One region of the Shewanella sp. SW1 genome, then DNA from elsewhere that is predicted to be linked to it. Evidence: predicted binding sites of a transcription regulator. Region 1 holds the regulator's gene; each other region holds the start of a gene.
What was found. The regulator MetJ, encoded in region 1, represses methionine synthesis genes. The targets are predictions, from matches to a motif close to TAGACGTCTAGACGTCTA.
Positions count from the first base shown of each region.

Region 2: the regulator MetJ is predicted to act here: its motif matches at 2,955-2,972, upstream of metH (methionine synthase).
Region 3: the regulator MetJ is predicted to act here: its motif matches at 4,355-4,372, upstream of metK (methionine adenosyltransferase).

Region 1 covers NZ_JAKKSG010000007.1:47,667-54,389, forward strand. Annotated here, with positions in the region: gene metF (methylenetetrahydrofolate reductase) at 1-876, opposite strand, end outside; gene L5M71_RS07955 (bifunctional aspartate kinase/homoserine dehydrogenase II) at 1,094-3,487, opposite strand; gene metB (cystathionine gamma-synthase) at 3,499-4,662, opposite strand; gene metJ (met regulon transcriptional regulator MetJ) at 4,875-5,189, shown strand; gene L5M71_RS07970 (sulfite exporter TauE/SafE family protein) at 5,324-6,067, shown strand; gene nrfD (NrfD/PsrC family molybdoenzyme membrane anchor subunit) at 6,174-6,723, opposite strand, start outside.
Region 2 covers NZ_JAKKSG010000005.1:174,934-181,656, forward strand. Annotated here, with positions in the region: gene metH (methionine synthase) at 1-2,829, opposite strand, end outside; gene L5M71_RS06440 (histidine phosphatase family protein) at 3,182-3,907, shown strand; cobalamin riboswitch at 4,129-4,322, shown strand; gene L5M71_RS06445 (ABC transporter ATP-binding protein) at 4,421-5,302, shown strand; gene L5M71_RS06450 (FecCD family ABC transporter permease) at 5,299-6,429, shown strand; gene cobT (nicotinate-nucleotide--dimethylbenzimidazole phosphoribosyltransferase) at 6,638-6,723, shown strand, end outside.
Region 3 covers NZ_JAKKSG010000013.1:98,034-104,756, forward strand. Annotated here, with positions in the region: gene L5M71_RS13100 (phosphoglycerate kinase) at 1-707, opposite strand, end outside; gene epd (erythrose-4-phosphate dehydrogenase) at 842-1,858, opposite strand; gene tkt (transketolase) at 1,975-3,969, opposite strand; gene metK (methionine adenosyltransferase) at 4,415-5,566, shown strand; gene L5M71_RS13120 (hypothetical protein) at 5,709-6,194, shown strand; partial or broken gene L5M71_RS13125 (transposase) at 6,272-6,597, shown strand.

The DNA of each region.
Region 1 (6,723 bases):
CACGCCTAAAGTGTGGCAAATCGCGTAGGTCAATTCGGCGCGATTTAAGGTGTAAAAATGGAAATCCTTCACGCCTTCGCGGGACAGCACTTTCACCATGTCGATGGCCACGTTTGCCCCCACCAATTGGCGTGTACCCGCATCGTTTTCTAGACCGTCGAATTGCTTATGTAACCAATTCGGTAACGACACATTGGTCATGCCCGCGAAACGTTTTAGCTGGGTAAAGTTAGTCACAGGTAAAATACCCGGCACAATTTCAACGTCGATACCGGCGGCAACACAGCGATCACGAAAACGCAGGTAAGATTCCACATCGAAGAAAAATTGGGTAATGGCACGGCTGGCACCCGCATCAATCTTACGCTTAAGGTTGATCAAATCCGCCTGTGCATTGCTCGCATCGGGATGCACTTCTGGATAGGCCGCAACGGAAATATCAAAGTCAGCCACAGAGCGCAGTAAACGCACTAAATCGACCGCAAAACGGGTTGGCTTTGGGCTGCCCGCGGGTAAATCACCACGCAGTGCCACTATGTCACGAATGCCCGATTTCCAGTAATGCTTAGCCAGTTCTAATAGCTCTTCATCGCTGGCATCCACTAAGGTTAAGTGCGGCGCGGCAACGAGGTCAGTTTCCTGTTGGATACGCTCAATCACGCCATGGGTGCGGTCACGTACGCCTGAGTTAGCACCATAAGTCACAGACACAAACTTAGGATTCAGCGGCTCTAAACGACGGATAGAGTTCCACAGGATCTGTTCCATTTCGGGGGTCGATGGCGGGAAAAACTCAAAAGAAACATTAATATCGCCATTAAGCTCAGACAAGCTCTGGTTCAGCGATTGTGAATGTTGTGCGTGATGAAAAGCCATGTGTATTTCCTCAACCGCCCTTGGCGCTACTCTTTGCTAGTATGAATTAGTTCAAATGGACGTTTGGACGTCTATATGTCCATATACTAGAGAAACTGAGATGTAAGTCAAGCCCAAAAATACCCATAAACCGCATTTAATCTCGGTTAATTCGATAGATTTATTCTAGCCAATAAAAAAGGACTCGAATGAGTCCTTTAAGAAGCTTGATACCGCGTTATTCCTGCAGCAGATCGCGACAGATCTGGGTCAGATCCGACTGCACCGCCGCCGCGGTCACTTCGCGTCCTGCGCCCGGTCCACGGATGATCAGCGGATTACCTTGGTAGAAGACACTGCGGATCACAAACACATTATCACCAGGGGTTAAGTTGGCGTAAGGGTGATGGGTATCAATCCACTGCAAACCCACCTCGGCCTTGAGCTCTGGGCCGCTGTTGTCTAAGGATGCCACATATCTGAGCACCTTATTTTGCTCCGCCGCCGCACCATACTGTTGCAGCAGATCGGCATCTAACTCGGCAATGCGGGTGAGAAATTGATCTAAGGGAATATCCGCCAAAGCGGCTGGTACGAGTGAGCGCAGCTCAATATCTTCAAGCTCGATTTCAAGGCCTATTTCACGGGCCAAAATAAGCAGTTTACGCTGCATATCACGGCCGGAGAGATCATCGCGGGGATCGGGTTCAGTGATGCCTAAGCCTCTGGCTTCAATCACTAATTCAGAGAAAGGCTTGCTGGTATCGTATTTCTCAAACAACCAACACAAGGTGCCAGAGAAAATCCCGCCCACCGCTTCAACGCTATCACCGCTGTTACGCAGATCATTTAGCGCATGTTGGATAGGTAAACCAGCGCCACAGCTGGCGTTATAGCGCCAAAACAAACGACGATTACCCAGTTGCTGCTTTAACTCTCGATAGAAAGGCAGTGGACCCGAGCCCGCAAGTTTATTCGCGCTCACCACATGTATGCCACGCTCGAACAGTTCTGGATATTGCAGCGTCAAACTAGCGCTGGCACTGATATCTAAGGCCACCAGCTCATCGCAGTTAACTTGCTCTAATTGCTCGAATAAATGTTCATACTGCCAAGGCGTTGCTTCAGTATTAAACTCTGTTTGCCACGCAGCAAGATTAATGCCAGTGGATTTAATCAAGGCTTTACTCGAACTGACTAAACCGACTAACTCAACACTGGCTTCGAGTTCATGGTCCAGTGATGGCGAAACCGACTTAAACAGATCGATCCAAGCCTCACCGATATTACCCACACCGAGCAGCAGGACACCAATGCGTTTACGCGGGCCAGCGCAGCGGCGGTGAACTTTTTGGGTTAACAGATTCACCTGTGACTGGGGCACTAACGTCACTAAACTTAAATCGCCACTGAACAAAGGTTTAGCATCACGGCTCAGTAAACGGGCGAAGCTGCGGCGATAATGTTCGGCGTCGGCACTCACTAATGCGACTAAACCAAAATCTGTGTTGATCTGCTGATCGCTGATCCCTAATGCTTCTGCCTCGGCATCGAGTAATCTTTGAACTTGTTTTTGATTCTCAGCGGTATAGGCAAGTTCAACCCTTTGATGGGCAGAGGTCCAATGGGCCAATGGCGTTAAACCTGCGGCGATCAATAAATCTAATAAACGAGTTAACTCACCCGTGAGTTTAAAGCCGAACAGGACCACAGCATTGAGGTTAGTCACCACAGGCGCGCTCGCCGACGAACTGTGGGGCGCGATTAAGGTAAAGTCGGTATGCGACGCATAACTTGAACGCACCGCTAAGCTCACTTCAGTATTGAATAACGGCTGCAAAGTGCGCGAATGCAATACTGGCGAGCCCAAACGCGCTAGGCGATCGGCTTCGGCAAGTGACATGCTTTTTAGTAACTTGGCATCGTTGATTTTATTAGGATCGGCGTTGAACACCCCTTCCACATCGGTCCAAATGGTCACGCGCTCGATATCGGCGAGACTAGCAATCAGGCTGGCGCTAAAATCGGAACCATTACGGCCAAGTAATAGGGTATCGCCACGCTCGTTAGCGCAGATAAAACCTGTGATCACTAAGCGTTCATTGGGATGCGCGGCTAATAGGGCTTGTACTTTAGCGCGGGATTCTTGTACCCGAATTTGCGGTACAGCGGCTTCATCGGCCACTAAAATTGAACAGGCATCCACATGGCTTGCCGCCACGCCAGATTCGCGCAGTAGCGCCGCCATTAAACGTGCCGACCAACGTTCGCCAAAGCTCACCACATGATTGATTTGGTATTCGTTGCGCTCATCTAAGGACAACAAGCTGATGAGTTGCGCTTTATCTGTGGCCAAACGCTCACGCAGATCGCGGGCTTGTTCATTCGACAACAACTGCTCAATCAACCCCTGTTGGTAGCTGATCAGCACTTGTAATTCTTCTTGCCATAGCTGACCCGCATCACGCAGCGCTAATAATTTATACAGGAAATTCGTGCTTTTACCCGCCGCAGAGACCACCACGAGATCATCACTATGACCGTGGGTTAACAGGATATGGGCGACTCGGCGATAACAATCGGCATCCGCTAAACTGGAGCCACCAAATTTATGTAAGTGACAACGTGCCATCTATTATTCCTCTACTGACAAGCCACAACGGCGGCTAATCCTGCTTGAATATCTGCAACTAAATCGGCGGCATCTTCAATACCCACCGATAGACGCAATAGGGTGTCCTTAATACCTGCCTCAAAACGCGCCTGCGGCTCCATGGCTCTGTGGGTCATAGTGGCGGGCACGGCCACTAAACTTTCGACGCCACCTAAACTTTCCGCCACGCTAAATAAGCTGAGTGCACCTAAAAAGGCCACCACTTCGGCCTCGCCGCCTTTGAGCTCAAAGCTCAGCATAGCGCCAAAGCCCTGTTGTTGCTTGGCCGCAATGGCGTGACCTGGGTGATCCGCAAGACCGGGGTAATAAACTTTGCTCACCACAGGGCTTTGCGTTAATACCTCAATAATACGCTGGGCATTGGTTTGATGCTCGCGAATACGCACCGCTAAGGTACGCAGGCCTCGCAGGGTCAGATAACTGTCGAAGGCTGACCCCGTTAAGCCTAGAGTGTTCGACCACCAATGTAAGCTTTCGCCGATTTGCGCGTCTTTGGCGACCACAGCGCCGCCGACCACATCGCTGTGACCATTGATATATTTAGTGGTGGAGTGGATAACGATATCCGCGCCTAACAATAGGGGTTGTTGCAATATCGGCGATAAAAAGGTGTTATCGACCACCACCAGCGCGCCGACCTCATGGCTCGCCTTAGCAATGGCTTCGATATCTACCACACGCAATAACGGGTTCGATGGGGTTTCGAGCCACACCATCTTAGGATTCTGCGCAATGGCGGCGGCTAACGCTTGGCTGTCGGTTTGGTCGACCACAATGAGCTTAAACTGGCCTTTCTTCGCTAAGTTGGTAAATAAACGGTAGGAACCACCATAGCAATCATGGGGCACAACTAATAGTTCATCGGGGCCGAGCAAAGTAGTCACTAAGGTGATGGCCGCCATGCCAGTGCACGTCACTATGCCAGTGGCGCCCTTTTCTAATTGCGCTAATGCTTCGCCTAAAATGCAGCGCGTTGGGTTGCCTGAACGACTGTAATCGAATTCGCGGGGATTTTTATGACCATCGAAGGCGTAATTAGTCGACAAATAAATCGGTGGCACAACTGCGCCATATTGAGTATCGCTTTCGATACCCTGACGCACTGCCAGTGTGGCTAATTGACGCTCTGCCATGGGTGGACTCCTAAATTCGATAGACTGATAGAGATGTCTGGACGTCTAAATGTACCTAAGCCCAACGCCATCGTCAATAGGCGTGAAGACGTTTAGACGTCTGAACATAAAGAAATCTGTTTGCAATCACAAAGAAATAGTAGCAATAATTTGACTGTTCTTTGTAAGGGTTTAAAATCTGCCCCGAATTTAGCGTTATAACAGGTGAGTCAATGACTGAATGGAATGGGGAATACATCAGCCCCTATGCTGAACATGGCAAGAAGAATGAACAAGTAAAAAAAATTACTGTGTCTATTCCGCTCAAAGTGCTTAAGGTCCTCACGGACGAACGTACTCGTCGTCAGGTCAATAATTTGCGTCACGCCACCAACAGCGAGCTGTTGTGTGAGGCATTTTTGCACGCCTACACTGGCCAGCCATTGCCCAACGATGACGATCTGTCAAAAGATAACCCAGACAGCATTCCCGCCGAAGCCAAGTTGTTGATGGATCAAATGGGAATCGAGTGGGAAGACATGGAATAGCGACTCGTCGCTTTCAAAGTCATATCACAGTGCTCATCAATAGGGATCGTTAACGATCCCTTTTTGTTTATACCCAAGCGACTTCAAACTTTAAATTTCACCATCTTGAGTTGGTTTGGGATATAGGAAATCCTATGTTTTCTATGATAGATCCACAGACACTCGCCTTAGCCTCGCTGGTCGTGTTTCTGGGCGCATTAACCCAAAGTCTGATTGGGTTTGGGCTTGCGGTTGTCGCCAGTCCTTTGCTGTATATCGTCGATCCACAACTTGTACCTGCGCCTGTTATTGCTATGGGTTTCTCCATCGCCCTGCTGACCTTAGTGCGTGAACGCGGTCACTTAGAATTCAATGGCTTGCAATATGCGCTCCTAGGTCGCGTGCCCGGTGGTTTTATCGGCGCGAGCCTGTTGCTGTTTGCGCCTCAACCCATACTGGGTTTATCCATCGCCGCCATTGTGACTGTCGCAGTGATCCTCAGCCTGTATAAATTCAGCCTGCCAGTGAATAAGAAAACCCTCTTCGGTGCGGGCGTGGTTTCAGGGATCTTCGGCAATATCGCCGCGATTGGTGGCCCGCCGATGGCGATTTTGTTGGCAGGCAAAGATGCCTCGCAGTTTCGCGCTGCCCTGTCGGCCTTCTTCATTTTTAGCTCCATGATTGCATTGATCATTTTAGCGATCACTGGCTTATTAGAATTAAAACATCTGTGGCTGTCGTTGATGCTGCTCCCCTCTGTGATTTTAGGTTACTTAGTCGCAGGACGATTAGTGGGCCGTGTCGATAAAGAGAAGACAAAGATGGCGACGTTAGTCCTGTGCAGTATCAGCGCCTTAGTACTAACGGTGAAGTCGGTTATCGAGTTATTACCCCAATAAGCGTCCCGCTTGTACTGGCAAACCTTCTCACGATTCAAACAATAAAAAAGCACTGACATTGCCAGTGCTTTTTCTTTATCTATCAATATGTAAAGCCAGATTACACTCAGCTTAAATAGCTTTGCCCTGCGTACATAATAAAGTGTCTTAAGGCGAGTACGCCCGTTAAGCTCGCACAAGCCACCATGATCATCGCGCCCTTAGTGTGGCGAGTCGCGGCGGGTAGCAGCATAAACAGCAATGGAATACCAAAGCCAATTCCGACAACACCTATCCAGAACACGCTTGCCCATAGCCCAGAAGTTAACGATGCTAAGGCCGCAGCCGCCGCGCCGCCCTTGAAGTACAAGGCGCAAAACAACATGAACAGGAACAGAATTTCAATCGCCATCACAGGCAATTCTAAACCGTGCATCTTCACTAAAGTTTTGTCGTGGCTGTCAGTCTTAAACATCAGCAACGCCAGTACCGCATTTGCCGCAGCGCCCGCCGATAGACCTGACACTAAAAACAGCGCAGGCAGTACCGCAGTGTTGAGCATAGGATAGGCATTCATCGCCGAAATTAAGAAGCCAGTGTAAGCCCCTACGCCAATGGCGAGGACAAACAACAATACTTCAATCAGCTTTCGAAATGGCATAAGTAACTTAGCGATA
Region 2 (6,723 bases), on a different contig from region 1:
CACGTTTGGCGTGAACGGGGTGTAGTTGGCCCAATCGTGTTGGCAACGGTTTTCGCGGGCCGCTTCGAGTGACACAATTTCTTTGCGTTTAGCCTGTGATAAACGTTTAGTGCGCATGTCATCGTATTCGGCATAGGTTTCGTCGATTGTCGCTTGGCGAGTCTCGTTGTTGATGAGTTTACTTACCATAGGCACGGCGCGGGACGCATCGGCGATATAAATGGCGCCATGGGGATAATGGGGCGCAATCTTCACCGCTGTGTGGATTTTTGAGCAAGTGGCGCCGCCGATAATCGCCGGAATGGTTAAGCCTTCGCGGTGGAAGGTTTTCACGTTATGCACCATCTCGTCCAGACTCGGAGTGATGAGGCCCGACATGCCGATGATATCGATATTGTGTTCTTTCACGGCGTCGAGAATTCGCTCCACCGACACCATCACGCCTAAATCGAATACCTCAAAACCGTTACAGGCGAGCACCACGCCGACGATATTCTTGCCGATATCGTGCACGTCGCCTTTTACCGTCACCATCAAAATCTTGCCGTTAGATTGGCCTTCGACCTTTTCTAGCTCGATATAGGGGTTTAAGTAAGCCACGGCTTTTTTCATTACCCGCGCCGATTTCACCACCTGCGGCAGGAACATCTTGCCCGAGCCGAATAAGTCACCGACTACGTTCATGCCGTCCATCAAGGCGCCTTCAATCACATCCAGTGGACGTTTCGCTTCTTGGCGAGCGGCTTCGGTATCTTCATCGATAAATTCGGTAATGCCTTTGACGAGCGCATGGGATAAGCGTTGACTCACCGGCCAGCTGCGCCATTCTAAATCTTCTTTTTTACCGACCTGCGCGCCATCACCGCGGAATTTCTCCGCGATTTCAAGTAACTGCTCGGTATTGCTTGAGCCTTCAACTGGGCAGGGCAAGTTAAGCACCACGTTTTCGACCCGCACTTTAAGTTCAGGGTCGATATCGTCGTAAATGGCTAACTGACCCGCGTTGACAATGCCCATGTCCATGCCGACTTTGATGGCGTGGTACAGGAAAACGGCGTGAATCGCCTCGCGCACTGGGTTGTTACCGCGGAATGAGAACGACACGTTCGACACGCCGCCCGAAATCATCGCGTGGGGCAGGGTGGCTTTAATCGCTTTAATGGCATCAATAAAATCGACGGCATAGTTGTCGTGTTCATCGATACCGGTGGCGATGGCAAAAATGTTCGGGTCGAAGATGATGTCTTCTGGCGGAAAGCCGACCTTATCAACCAGCACCCGATAGGCGCGGGTACAAATTTCGATTTTACGCGCTTTAGTGTCGGCCTGACCTTGCTCATCGAATGCCATGATAATGGCCGCCGCGCCGTAGCGTTTCACTAAGGTGGCTTGCTCAATAAACTTGGCTTCGCCTTCTTTGAGGGAAATAGAGTTAACTATGCCCTTGCCTTGAATACATTTGAGGCCAGCTTCGATCACTTCCCATTTAGAGGAGTCGATCATAATCGGTACGCGGCTGATGTCGGGCTCAGAGGCAATCAAGTTCAAAAACTTGTGCATGATCTCGGCGCCATCGAGCATGCCTTCGTCCATGTTGATGTCGATGATTTGCGCGCCGCTTTCGACCTGCTCGCGGGCGACATCGAGCGCTTGCTCAAACTTGCCTTCTTTGATCAACTTTAAAAACTTAGCCGAGCCTGTGACGTTGGTGCGCTCACCCACGTTAACGAACAGGGATTGGGCGTCGATAGTCAGTGGTTCCAAACCTGCCAAGCGGCAAGCGACTGGAATGTCCGGCAAAATACGCGGGTCATGACGGCTCACCGCTTCGCGGATCACGCGGATATGTTCAGGCGTACTACCACAACAACCCCCGATAATATTGAGCATGCCTTCGCGCGCCCAATCTTCGATCACATTCGCCATGTCTTCTGGGGTTTCATCGTAACCGCCAAACTCGTTCGGCAGGCCTGCATTCGGATGCGCCGACACATAACACTCACTGATGCGGGATAATTCTTCCACATAGGGGCGTAATTCTTTTGGCCCAAGTGCACAGTTAAGACCGATAGATAACGGCTTGATATGGCGAAGGGAATTGTAAAAGGCTTCGGTCGTTTGGCCAGTCAGTGTGCGGCCAGAGGCATCGGTAATGGTGCCCGAAATCATGATAGGCAGTCTGTCTTTAGAATGCTGACCGAATAAGTCATCAAATACCGATTCAATCGCAAACAGCGCGGCTTTGGCGTTTAAGGTATCGAATATGGTCTCGACCATAATGATATCCGCGCCGCCCTCAATCAGTGCCTTAGTGGATTCTTTGTAAGCAGTCACTAACTCATCGAAGCTGACGTTGCGATAGCCAGGGTCGTTCACATCAGGGCTAATCGAACACGTACGGTTAGTGGGGCCTAACACACCGGCGACGTAGCGTGGAATGCCTGTGGCAGCAAAGGCTTCATCACAGGCTTCACGGGCGAGGCGCGCGCCGACTAAGTTAATTTCGGCGGACAGCGACTGCATGTCGTAGTCGGCCATGGCGATGGTGGTGGCGTTAAAGGTGTTGGTTTCAATGATGTCTGCACCGGCGTTTAAGTAGTCGGTGTGAATTTGTTTGATGATGTGAGGCTGTGACAAGACCAAGAGGTCGTTGTTACCTTTGACATCCGTATGCCAATCTTTAAAGCGTTCGCCGCGATAGTCCTCTTCTTCCAGTTTGTAGCCTTGGATCATAGTGCCCATGGCACCGTCTAAGATCAGAATGCGCTCTGCAAGCTGTTTGCGAATGTCTGCTAATATTTGGCTGGCTTTGGTTGAGGGTATCGTCATAAATAATTACCTTAAATACAGCTAAGTTAAGTCCAAAAATCGGCCATTGTTATGCTAAGTGCATTTTATTGTCGTCAGCCGACATTTTTTTGAATACTTGTTCTTAAAAATTTGTTTTGGACATTTAAACGTATAGACGTCCATAATACGCGACTTATGATTGTCAGGGCAAGGTCAAAATTGACTGACGATAATTGAGTCCTAGCGCCACTTTATCCCCAGTTTAACGGTTTTTTTGCTGGGCTAGTTGTATTGTTAGTCGTTGGACTAGGACGTAATTGAGTATATAGGACGACGGGTCTAATGTGGGGCTTCAACAAAATTTGCCATGAGTGATAGACATAGGAATACGATGAAACAAGTTCGATTGTTATTGTTGCGTCACGGCGAGTGCGAAGGCGGCGCCATTTTACGCGGCCGTGTGGATGTGCCTTTAAGTGAAAAGGGCTGGCAGCAAATGTCGGCAGCGGTTGAGGCGCAGGCAAGTACCTGCAGCGCTATCTACAGCTCGACTTCACGCCGCTGCGCCGAATTTGCCCAAGCCTTTGCCGCCGAGCTGCATTCGACGGCGGCGCTGGTATCTGAGTCAAGGCCATTGCAGGCGCAGTTTTTAACGGGTTTACAGGAAATTGATTTTGGCGATTGGGACGGTCGTCGGCTCGATGAACTGTATCAACAAGCGGGCGAACATTTAGCGGCCTATTGGCAAAACCCTTGGCAAACACCGCCGCCCAATGGGGAAACTATGGCTAGTTTCGAGTCGCGGGTGAATGGGACGATTGACCAGATACTCGCCGCCGAGTTTAAACGATTGACCCTTGACTCACATAAAATGGGTAATGAAAACAGTGCCGTTAATGAAACCGCTGACAATATGCCAACCACTCAAGTGTGGGTCGTGACCCACGGCGGGGTGATCCGTCACTTAATGGCGCGTGCCTTAGGGGTTGAACGGGCGGTGGGGTTTTATAGTCAACTCGATTTACCCGTGGCGGCCGTGGTGAGCGTTAATGTGCTGCAAGATGAACAGGGTGCCTGCTATTGGCGTTTAGATTGGCCGAGTGGGCGCAGGTGTTGAGGCCTTATTTCACTATCTCGGCGCTATCATGTAGGCGTGATTGTTTGGCGAGAATAAGCTGACATGAAAATATTCTGATTTAAACAGCATTGCCTAATGGGATAGATGTAGGATAATGCTTTTCCCTGACGTTTGAACGAGATAGCGTATTACATGCGCAATGAGTGATAACGTCGCAGAAATAGGTGTTGGGAATAGACTCTCTTTGTTCGAATCGCTCCGTTGTTTTAATTCACAGTGGCGTTGTTAACAAAGAGCATATCAACCCAAACATAATAGGGAATCGGGGAGCTGCTTGTTAGTCAGCCAGAACTGTGCCCGCAACTGTGAGTAGTTTAAAGAAGCACCTAGATTCTAGAGCCTAGCCCCTTCTTTTCTACAAGTCAGGAGACCTGCCTATTTCTGTTATCGCTGCGTGCAGCCTTAGTTCTCGAGCGGGTGACTCGAGGGAGCAGATGACAATATGCACAACCTTTTTTATACAGGTTTGGACTCGATAGGAGCGCCGCTTAGGTGAAACTTTCCGCAATCCAAACTAATAGCCCCGTGAATGACAGTGACACTAACCCGTCATTGAGCCCGTCAGTCGCGCTCAATGTGAGCCAGTTGAGCTGGTGTATCGATGGCAAAACCATTCTTTCCGATATTAACTTTACGCTGCCAACGGGGCAGATGCTGGGGCTGATTGGCCCTAACGGTGCGGGCAAGTCTAGCTTGCTGCGCTGTTTGTATCGGTTTGTTCGCCCAACTCAGGGAAAAATTACCCTTTTTGATCAAGATATTGAGCGCTTGTCGCCCAAGGCGTTTGCCTGTCGCGTTGCCGTAGTGCAGCAGGATACACCGCACTATTTTGACCTCACCACAGAGCAATTGGTCAGTATGGGCTTAACGCCCCACAAGGGTATGTTCGATACCAATTCGAGCTGTGATATTGAGCGTATTACTAAGGCTTTAGAGAAAGTAGGCTTGAGCCATAAGATGCACCAACAATATGAGCACTTATCTGGCGGTGAAAAGCAACGCGCCTTGATTGCCCGTGCCATAGTGCAGCAGCCGCAGCTTTTAATCCTCGATGAGCCAACGAACCACCTCGATGTGCGCTATCAAATTCAAATCCTCGAATTGGTGCGTAGTCTTGGCATTAGCGTGATTGCCTCTATTCATGATCTTAATTTAGCCAGTGCCCTGTGCGACAGTTTGTTGTTGATCCATAACGGGGAAGTCAGCGCTATGGGGACGCCAACCGAAGTATTAACCGAGGCGCGAATTGGCGATGTGTTTGGCGTGTGTGCTCAGGTATCGCCCCATCCACAACATAAAAAGCCCTTAATCAGCTATTTTTATGGTTACCACCATGTAGATCATGGCCTGAACGAGCGAGGCGAAGGTGGATGACTCCGGGGAGTAAACAATATTTCATCTCATATTTGGGGCGTATCGTGACACCGTTGACGAGACAACAACTGATGCTGCTCGTATTAGGTATCATCACTTTGATAACGCCTATTGTCGCGACGAGTTTTGGTGCGGCGAACATCAGTTTTATGAATGTTATTCAAGTATTTATCAATAAGGCGACGAACCTCACTCAAGCCAATGGCATGACTGAGCGCATTGTGATGGAGCTCAGGCTACCGCGCATTTTACTGGCTTTTGTGGCGGGTGCGGGTTTGTCACTGGCGGGCAGTGTGTTGCAAACCGTGACTCGCAATCCGCTCGCCGATCCCTATTTGTTTGGCATTAGCTCTGGCGCGTCCTTTGGCGCTGTGGTGATGTTGACCTTATTCACTGGCTCTGGATTTTTTGATAATGCGGGCATGGCGGCACATTCTGGGCTTTTTAGCGGTTCGGGCGCCTTGTCTGGATTACTTTGGTTTAGCTTGCCCTTGGGCGCTTTTATTGGCGCGAGTTTGTCGGTGCTAATAGTGCTGGCTTTGTCTGGGCTTGGGCTCAATAGCCAAGTGGAGCGCATGCTGCTCTCTGGTGTGGCGACCTCCTTTATGTTCGGCGCATTAACGAGTCTGCTACTGTATTTCGCCAGTCCGCAGGCGACAGCCTCTGTGCTGTTTTGGAGTTTAGGCAGTTTTGCAAAGGCCAGTTGGTCCTTGTTAGTACTGCCAACACTGGTGATTGGCGCGAGTTTATTCATTATTTTAGGCATGAAACGGCAGATCATGGCGTTGCAGGCGGGGGATGAAACGGCGCATACCTTAGGGGTGAATGTGCCTAAGCTGCGGCTCAATATGTTGCTGCTTTGCTCCTTGATTACCGCTATTTTGGTGGCTACCTGTGGCGGTATCGGTTTTGTCGGGTTAATGATCCCCCATACCGTGCGTATGCTATTCCCCGGTCGTCAGCCAATTTTATTAACGGCGCTGGTGGGCGGATTATTTATGGTGTGGATTGATGTATTAGCGCGCTGTTTATTGGGTAATCAAGAGTTGCCCGTGGGCATTATCACGGCCGCCATAGGTAGCATGTTCTTTTTGCTGATTTTACGTAAGCGTAGAGTCATGCCGTAAATACAAGGTCATGCCGTAGGCGCCTAGTCAGGATGTAAACCCAGAGTTAAGTCGTCATCCTAGAGTCATGTCGTAAGTGCAGACTGACGGGATAATCAGTATTTCTGTTGATATCCCACCCGCGATTGGAAATGCACAATTGGACATGTTCGTCATAGACGCGGGATGCGTTGTGGTTATTTAATGTAGATTACAAAGTGGAGTGTGGATGTCTCAGTCAGCCGTGTCTTTTCAAATAAGCCCTGTGAGTAAAGCGCAGGATCTGGTGATTCTGCAGAAAATTGATCTTAAGAC
Region 3 (6,723 bases), on a different contig from region 1:
GCCTCATACAGCGATTTACCGACATTGTAGCCTGCCGCCGCAATGAAAGTATTGGCAATACCGCCGCCAACCACTAACTGATCAACGATACCCGAAAGACTTTCTAGCACGGTCAGCTTAGTTGACACTTTAGAGCCACCGACAATCGCCACCATTGGACGCGCAGGGTTATCTAATGCCTTGCCTAAGGCATCTAATTCTTGCGCCAGTAATGGACCTGCACAGGCGATTGGGGCAAACATGCCCACGCCATGGGTCGATGCTTGGGCACGATGTGCAGTACCGAAGGCGTCCATCACATAGACATCACACAGCGCCGCCATTTTTTTCGATAAGGCTTCGTTGTTCTTACCTTCACCCACGTTGAAACGCACGTTTTCGAACACAACCACTTCACCCACGGCAACGTCGACGCCGTCTAAATAGTCGGTCGCTAAACGCACAGGACAAGACAGGGCTTTTGCCAAATAATCGACCACAGGTTGCAGAGAATATTCAGCATTGTATTCGCCTTCGGTCGGACGACCTAAATGCGACATCACCATCACAGCCGCACCTTTTTCAAGGGCCAACTCGATAGTCGGTAGAGAGGCGCGCAGACGTGCATCACTGGTGACGACGCCATTGCTGACAGGGACATTGAGATCTTCGCGGATAAGCACGCGCTTACCTTGTAGATCCAGATCTGACATATTGATAATTGCCATGGTAACGCTTCCTTTTATAATCAAAAAACAAACTGTTTCACACATAGCCGGTATGAATTGACTGCCGCTCGGCGCTCGACATCCCGTCGAATTGGCATAAATTCAGTGACCCACAAGTGAATAATCTACTTTTATCAGCCTCGCTTGGCCGCGATCATCGCCAAACTCGTATCTAACATACGATTGGCAAAACCCCACTCGTTATCGCACCACAGGAGTAACTTCACCAACTGACCGGCGCTCACGCGGGTCTGGGTACCATCGACAATACTGGAGCGCGGGTCATGGTTGAAATCACATGAGACTAAGGGCTCATCAGTATAGCCTAAGATGCCGTTAAATCGCCCATTGGCGGCTGATTCCAGCACCTGATTGACTGTGGCAATATCGACGGTTTTTTCTAAGGTCACGGACAAATCGATGGCGGTCACGTTGATGGTGGGCACGCGCACCGAAATCGCTTCAAACTTATTTTTCATGTGCGGCAAGATCCGCTCAATGCCGCGGGCAAGTTTAGTGTCGACAGGGATAATCGATTGGCCAGCGGCGCGGGTACGACGCAAATCATCATGATAAGCATCGATCACTTGTTGATCATTCATCGCCGAATGGATAGTGGTAATGGCACCGCTTTTAACGCCAAAGTGGCGATCAAGCACATCGATCACTGGCACGATACAGTTTGTGGTGCAAGAAGCGTTGGACACCACAGTATGTTCGGCGCGGAGTAAATCGTGGTTTACACCATAGACAATCGTGCCATCGACATCGGCTGAGGATGGATGACTTATCAGCACTTGTTTAGCGCCGGCGTGAATATGGGCTTCGCAGCTTTGACGATCGACTAATACGCCTGTGGCTTCATAGACAATATCTATGTCCATCTCGTGCCAAGGGAGTTTTGCCGGATCGGGCTCGTGGAGGATTTTTATCGCATCGTCGCCAATCAGCATATGATCATCAACAAGCTTCACTTTATGCGCAAACCGACCGTGGGTGGTGTCGTACTGGGTCAGATGAATAATGGCTTCAGGTTTAGCTAATTCATTAATCGCGACAATCTGCATTTGCTGCCGTTTTCCAGACTCATATAAAGCTCGGAGAATAGAGCGGCCGATACGGCCATAACCATTGATAGCGACTCGGATCATTGAGGTCTCAATTTCCTCTTAATACAAAAACGGCCTGCAAACGATTGCAGGCCGCATTATACAGATTAACACTTAAAAAGTTTAACCTTTTGTATTGAATCTAATCCCTTGAGCGATTAGCCCAATGATTTTGCAGCATTCAGCACATTTTCAACGGTGAAACCGAAGTGATTCAATAGCACGTTACCCGGCGCAGACTCACCAAATGTGGTCATGCCCACAACTGTGCCTTCAAACCCGACGTACTTGTACCAGAAATCGGTATGCGCCGCTTCAATAGCCACACGTTTAGTCACAGCACGGGGTAATACAGATTCTTTATACGCGGCATCTTGCTTATCGAACTCAGTCGTCGATGGCATAGAGACTACGCGAACGTGTTTACCTTGCTCAGTCAGTGCAGCGGCTGTATCCATTGCCAATTGTACTTCGCTACCAGTTGCGATCAGGATCAGTTCTGGTGTGCCCGCACAGTCTTGCAGTACATAAGCACCTTTAGCCACATTAGCTAATTGCTCAGCGGTACGCGCTTGAGCTTTCAGGTTTTGACGGCTGAAGATCAGTGACGTAGGTGCATTACGGCGCTCAATCGCAGCTTTCCAAGAAACTGCCGTTTCTGCCGCATCACATGGACGCCATACGGCCATATTTGGCGTCATACGCAGGTTAGCTAATTGCTCAACTGGTTGATGCGTTGGGCCATCTTCACCTTGACCGATAGAGTCATGGGTATAAACGAAGATGTTTTGAATACCCATCAGCGCCGACATACGGACTGCGTTACGAGCATATTCCATGAACATCATGAAAGTTGCGCCGTAGTTGATGAAACCACCATGCAGCGAAGCACCGTTCATAATGCCGCTCATGCCGAATTCACGCACGCCGTAGTAAATGTAGTTACCAGCTGGATCGTCTTGAATACCTTTAGAACCTGACCACAGTGTCAAGTTAGAACCCGCTAAGTCAGCAGAGCCGCCTAACAGTTCAGGCAACATAGCGCCAAATGCACCGATGGCATTTTGTGAGGCTTTACGGCTCGCAATACCTTCGGCTTTGTCCTGTGATGCTTGCACGAATGCCTGCGCTTTTTCTTCGAAATCAGCCGGTAATTCACCTTTCAGAACGCGACGCTCATATTCAGCAGCCAGTTCTGGGTGAGCAGCGCGATATGCTGCAAACTTCTCGTTCCACGCTGCTTCACGGGCCGCACCGGCTTCTTTGGCATCCCAACCGGCATAAACGTCAGCAGGGATTTCAAATGGTGCATGTGGCCAGCCAAGGAATTCACGGGCGGCTGCGATTTCTGCATCGCCTAGTGGCGCGCCGTGACAATCGTGGCTGCCAGATTTGTTGGGTGAACCAAAACCGATAATGGTTTTGCAGCAAATCATTGTTGGTTTATCGGTCACCGCTTTCGCCGCTTCGATAGCAGCACGGATTGCCGCGCTATCGTGACCGTCAACACCGGCAATCACATGCCAGCCGTAAGCTTCAAAACGTTTTGGCGTATCATCGGTGAACCAGCCTTCAACATGGCCATCGATAGAAATACCGTTGTCATCCCAAAATGCGACCAGTTTACCTAAACCTAAAGTACCGGCTAATGAACAGGCTTCGTGGGAAATACCTTCCATCAAACAGCCATCGCCGAGGAAGCAGTAAGTGTAGTGATCAACGATATCGTGACCATCACGGTTAAACTGTGCCGCTAAGGTTTTCTCAGCAATGGCCATACCGACAGCGTTGCTGATGCCCGCACCGAGTGGACCCGTTGTGGTTTCAACACCTGGGGTGTAACCGTATTCTGGGTGACCCGGGGTTTTAGAATGCAATTGACGGAACTGTTTTAGCTCTTCAATTGGTAATTCATAACCAGTCAGGTGAAGTAAAGAGTAAATCAGCATTGAACCGTGACCGTTAGAGAGGATAAAACGATCTCTATCTACCCATTTCGGATTGTCCGGGTTGTGCTTAAGGAAATCATTCCACAGCACTTCAGCAATATCTGCCATACCCATTGGGGCGCCGGGATGGCCTGAATTTGCTTTTTGAACTGCATCCATACTTAACGCACGGATTGCGTTTGCGAGTACTTTACGGGAAGACATGCTCTCTCCTGCTTGTTTGTGGGGTCTAGCGGGCAATTTGGATGCATATTTTCCCCTACATGCCAGTGTGACGCAAACTAAAATTACCATTCACTCAGCAAAAGATGGGCGAATATGTACCCAAACAACCTGAAGATGCAGGATTCAGGTCGCTTGAGTATACAAGTCGCAGAAACAAGCCAGTCACTCTACTGGCGTTTACTTAAGAGGGCATAGCAAGGATCACTTGTAATAGAGAAATAAATTCCTCAAAAACATAGTAAACTTAATGCTATGAAATATAAGTAAAATAACCTATTTATGACTGAGCGTAGTCGTTTTCAGGTCACAATCTGAGAGGATTTTTTATTATCGGGGGTGATCGGCAATCGGATTTAAACTAAAATAGCCGTCTAGATGTAGATGCTTCTACACGTTTGAATGCTAACGACGAGATTTTCCTACTATGGCAAAGCACTTGTTTACTTCTGAGTCGGTCTCAGAAGGTCATCCCGATAAGATTGCAGATCAGATTTCTGATGCTGTGCTAGATGCAATTCTGGCTCAAGATCCAAAAGCACGCGTAGCGTGTGAAACTTATGTCAAAACCGGCATGGTATTAGTGGGTGGTGAAGTCACTACCTCTGCCTGGGTTGATATTGAAGAAATCACCCGTAAAACGGTGCGTGAAATTGGTTATACCCATTCAGATATGGGGTTTGATGCAGACTCGTGCGCAGTATTAAACGCCATTGGTAAGCAATCACCCGACATCAATCAAGGTGTAGACCGCGCAGACCCTGCAGAGCAAGGTGCTGGCGATCAAGGGTTAATGTTTGGCTATGCCAACAACGAAACCGACATTCTGATGCCTGCACCTATCACCTATGCCCACGCATTAGTGAAACGTCAGTCTGAAGTGCGTAAAAATGGCACGCTACCTTGGTTACGCCCAGATGCGAAAAGCCAAGTCACTTTTGCCTATGATGATGGCAAAATTATCGGTATCGATGCAGTTGTGTTATCGACTCAGCACAGAGATGACGTTTCACAAGCCGACTTAATTGAAGGCGTGATGGAAACCATTATCAAGCCAGTATTACCGGCTCAATGGTTAAACAAAGATACTAAGTTCTTTATCAACCCAACTGGCCGTTTTGTTATCGGTGGTCCAGTAGGCGATTGCGGCTTAACGGGTCGTAAGATCATCGTTGACACCTACGGCGGCATGGCCCGTCATGGTGGTGGCGCATTCTCTGGTAAAGATCCATCAAAAGTGGACCGTAGCGCAGCATACGCTGCCCGTTATGTGGCAAAAAACATAGTTGCAGCAGGTCTTGCTGATCGCTGTGAAATCCAAGTGTCTTACGCTATTGGTGTGGCAGAGCCTACCTCTATCAGCATCGAGACCTTCGGTACCGGTAAAGTGTCTGAAGAAGTGCTGATCAAGTTAGTGCGTCAACACTTTGAACTGCGCCCATACGGTTTAACGGCAATGCTAGATTTAGCACGTCCAATTTATCAAGCGACCGCCGCTTATGGCCACTTTGGTCGCAGCGAATTCCCATGGGAAGCAACTGATAAAGCCGAAATATTGCGCGCTGACGCGGGTCTATAGTCTTAATTCATTTCAATTTTTACACTTAAGACCCATGAAAAACCGCTACCCAGCGGTTTTTTTATGTCTGACATTTAGTTAGATTACAAATATGGCAAAATAAAAGCAGCATATACACAGACCATTAGAGTGCACAGACCCTATGACCGATAACACCATCTTATTACAGCAACTTCAATCTTGTGCATGGGCAGCCAATGTAGGTCAGCCAGAGGAAATAGCAAAGACATACGGTACATTAGAGGAAATCGCCGCTTTTCTTGAATCCGATCCTGAAGCCTTTTTTGAAACACCTTACGAAATCCAATATGAAAGCCTGTGTGTAACTGATCATGACTTGGCAAATTCGTTAAAAACAAAGGCAGTAGTAAATGATGTGCATGCTTGGATTTCTGACAGCGAAGTCGATGAAATTTCTAAGTCAGCTTACCTCTCCACTTGGAAAATTATTCCCGTTGCAGAAATATGCGCGCTGACATCCGATGACGCTAATACGCTCGCAACACTGCTACTAGCTGACGTTAAACTTTCAGCCTTTACGAGTGAACGCCTATTTTGGTATCTCTGTGGAAGAATACCCTTTGGTTATATTGGTACTTACCCAAACGGGCAATGGCTGATACTTTAGACTTATACGCTAGCACCTTTAATGTTTCTGACTTCATCTAGGATCTATTGAGCTTTCGAGAATGATTTTTAGAGAGCATGCCAAGATTGATACTAACCAATGCACGCAGGGAAACGCTATTTCATTTAATGAACAGCACAGGCCATGTTTATGATAAACCTGAACATAGACAAACATTCGAAGGCATTCTTTACCGCCTTCTAGCAGGCCCCCCTTAGCAAGATTGACCCAAAGAGTTGGGCCATTGGAGTACGGTTTTTAGAGGGTTTCATTTATGGTCTAAAAAGACATTCAGGCCTATTTACTCAAAGCTTTAGTGAAAATGGCCGACACGGAATGGGTCTTTATTGATGGCTCGATAGTGCGGACTCTCCAGCACAGTGCAGGTGCACTGAGTAATGAGTAATGAGTAATGAGTAATGAGTAATGAGTAATGAGTAATGAGTAATGAGAGTTACCCTATTGTTTAATTGATAGTGGATACCTTTATCAAACGGGTAACTCTCAGTTTTATCTATCGCCCATGAAT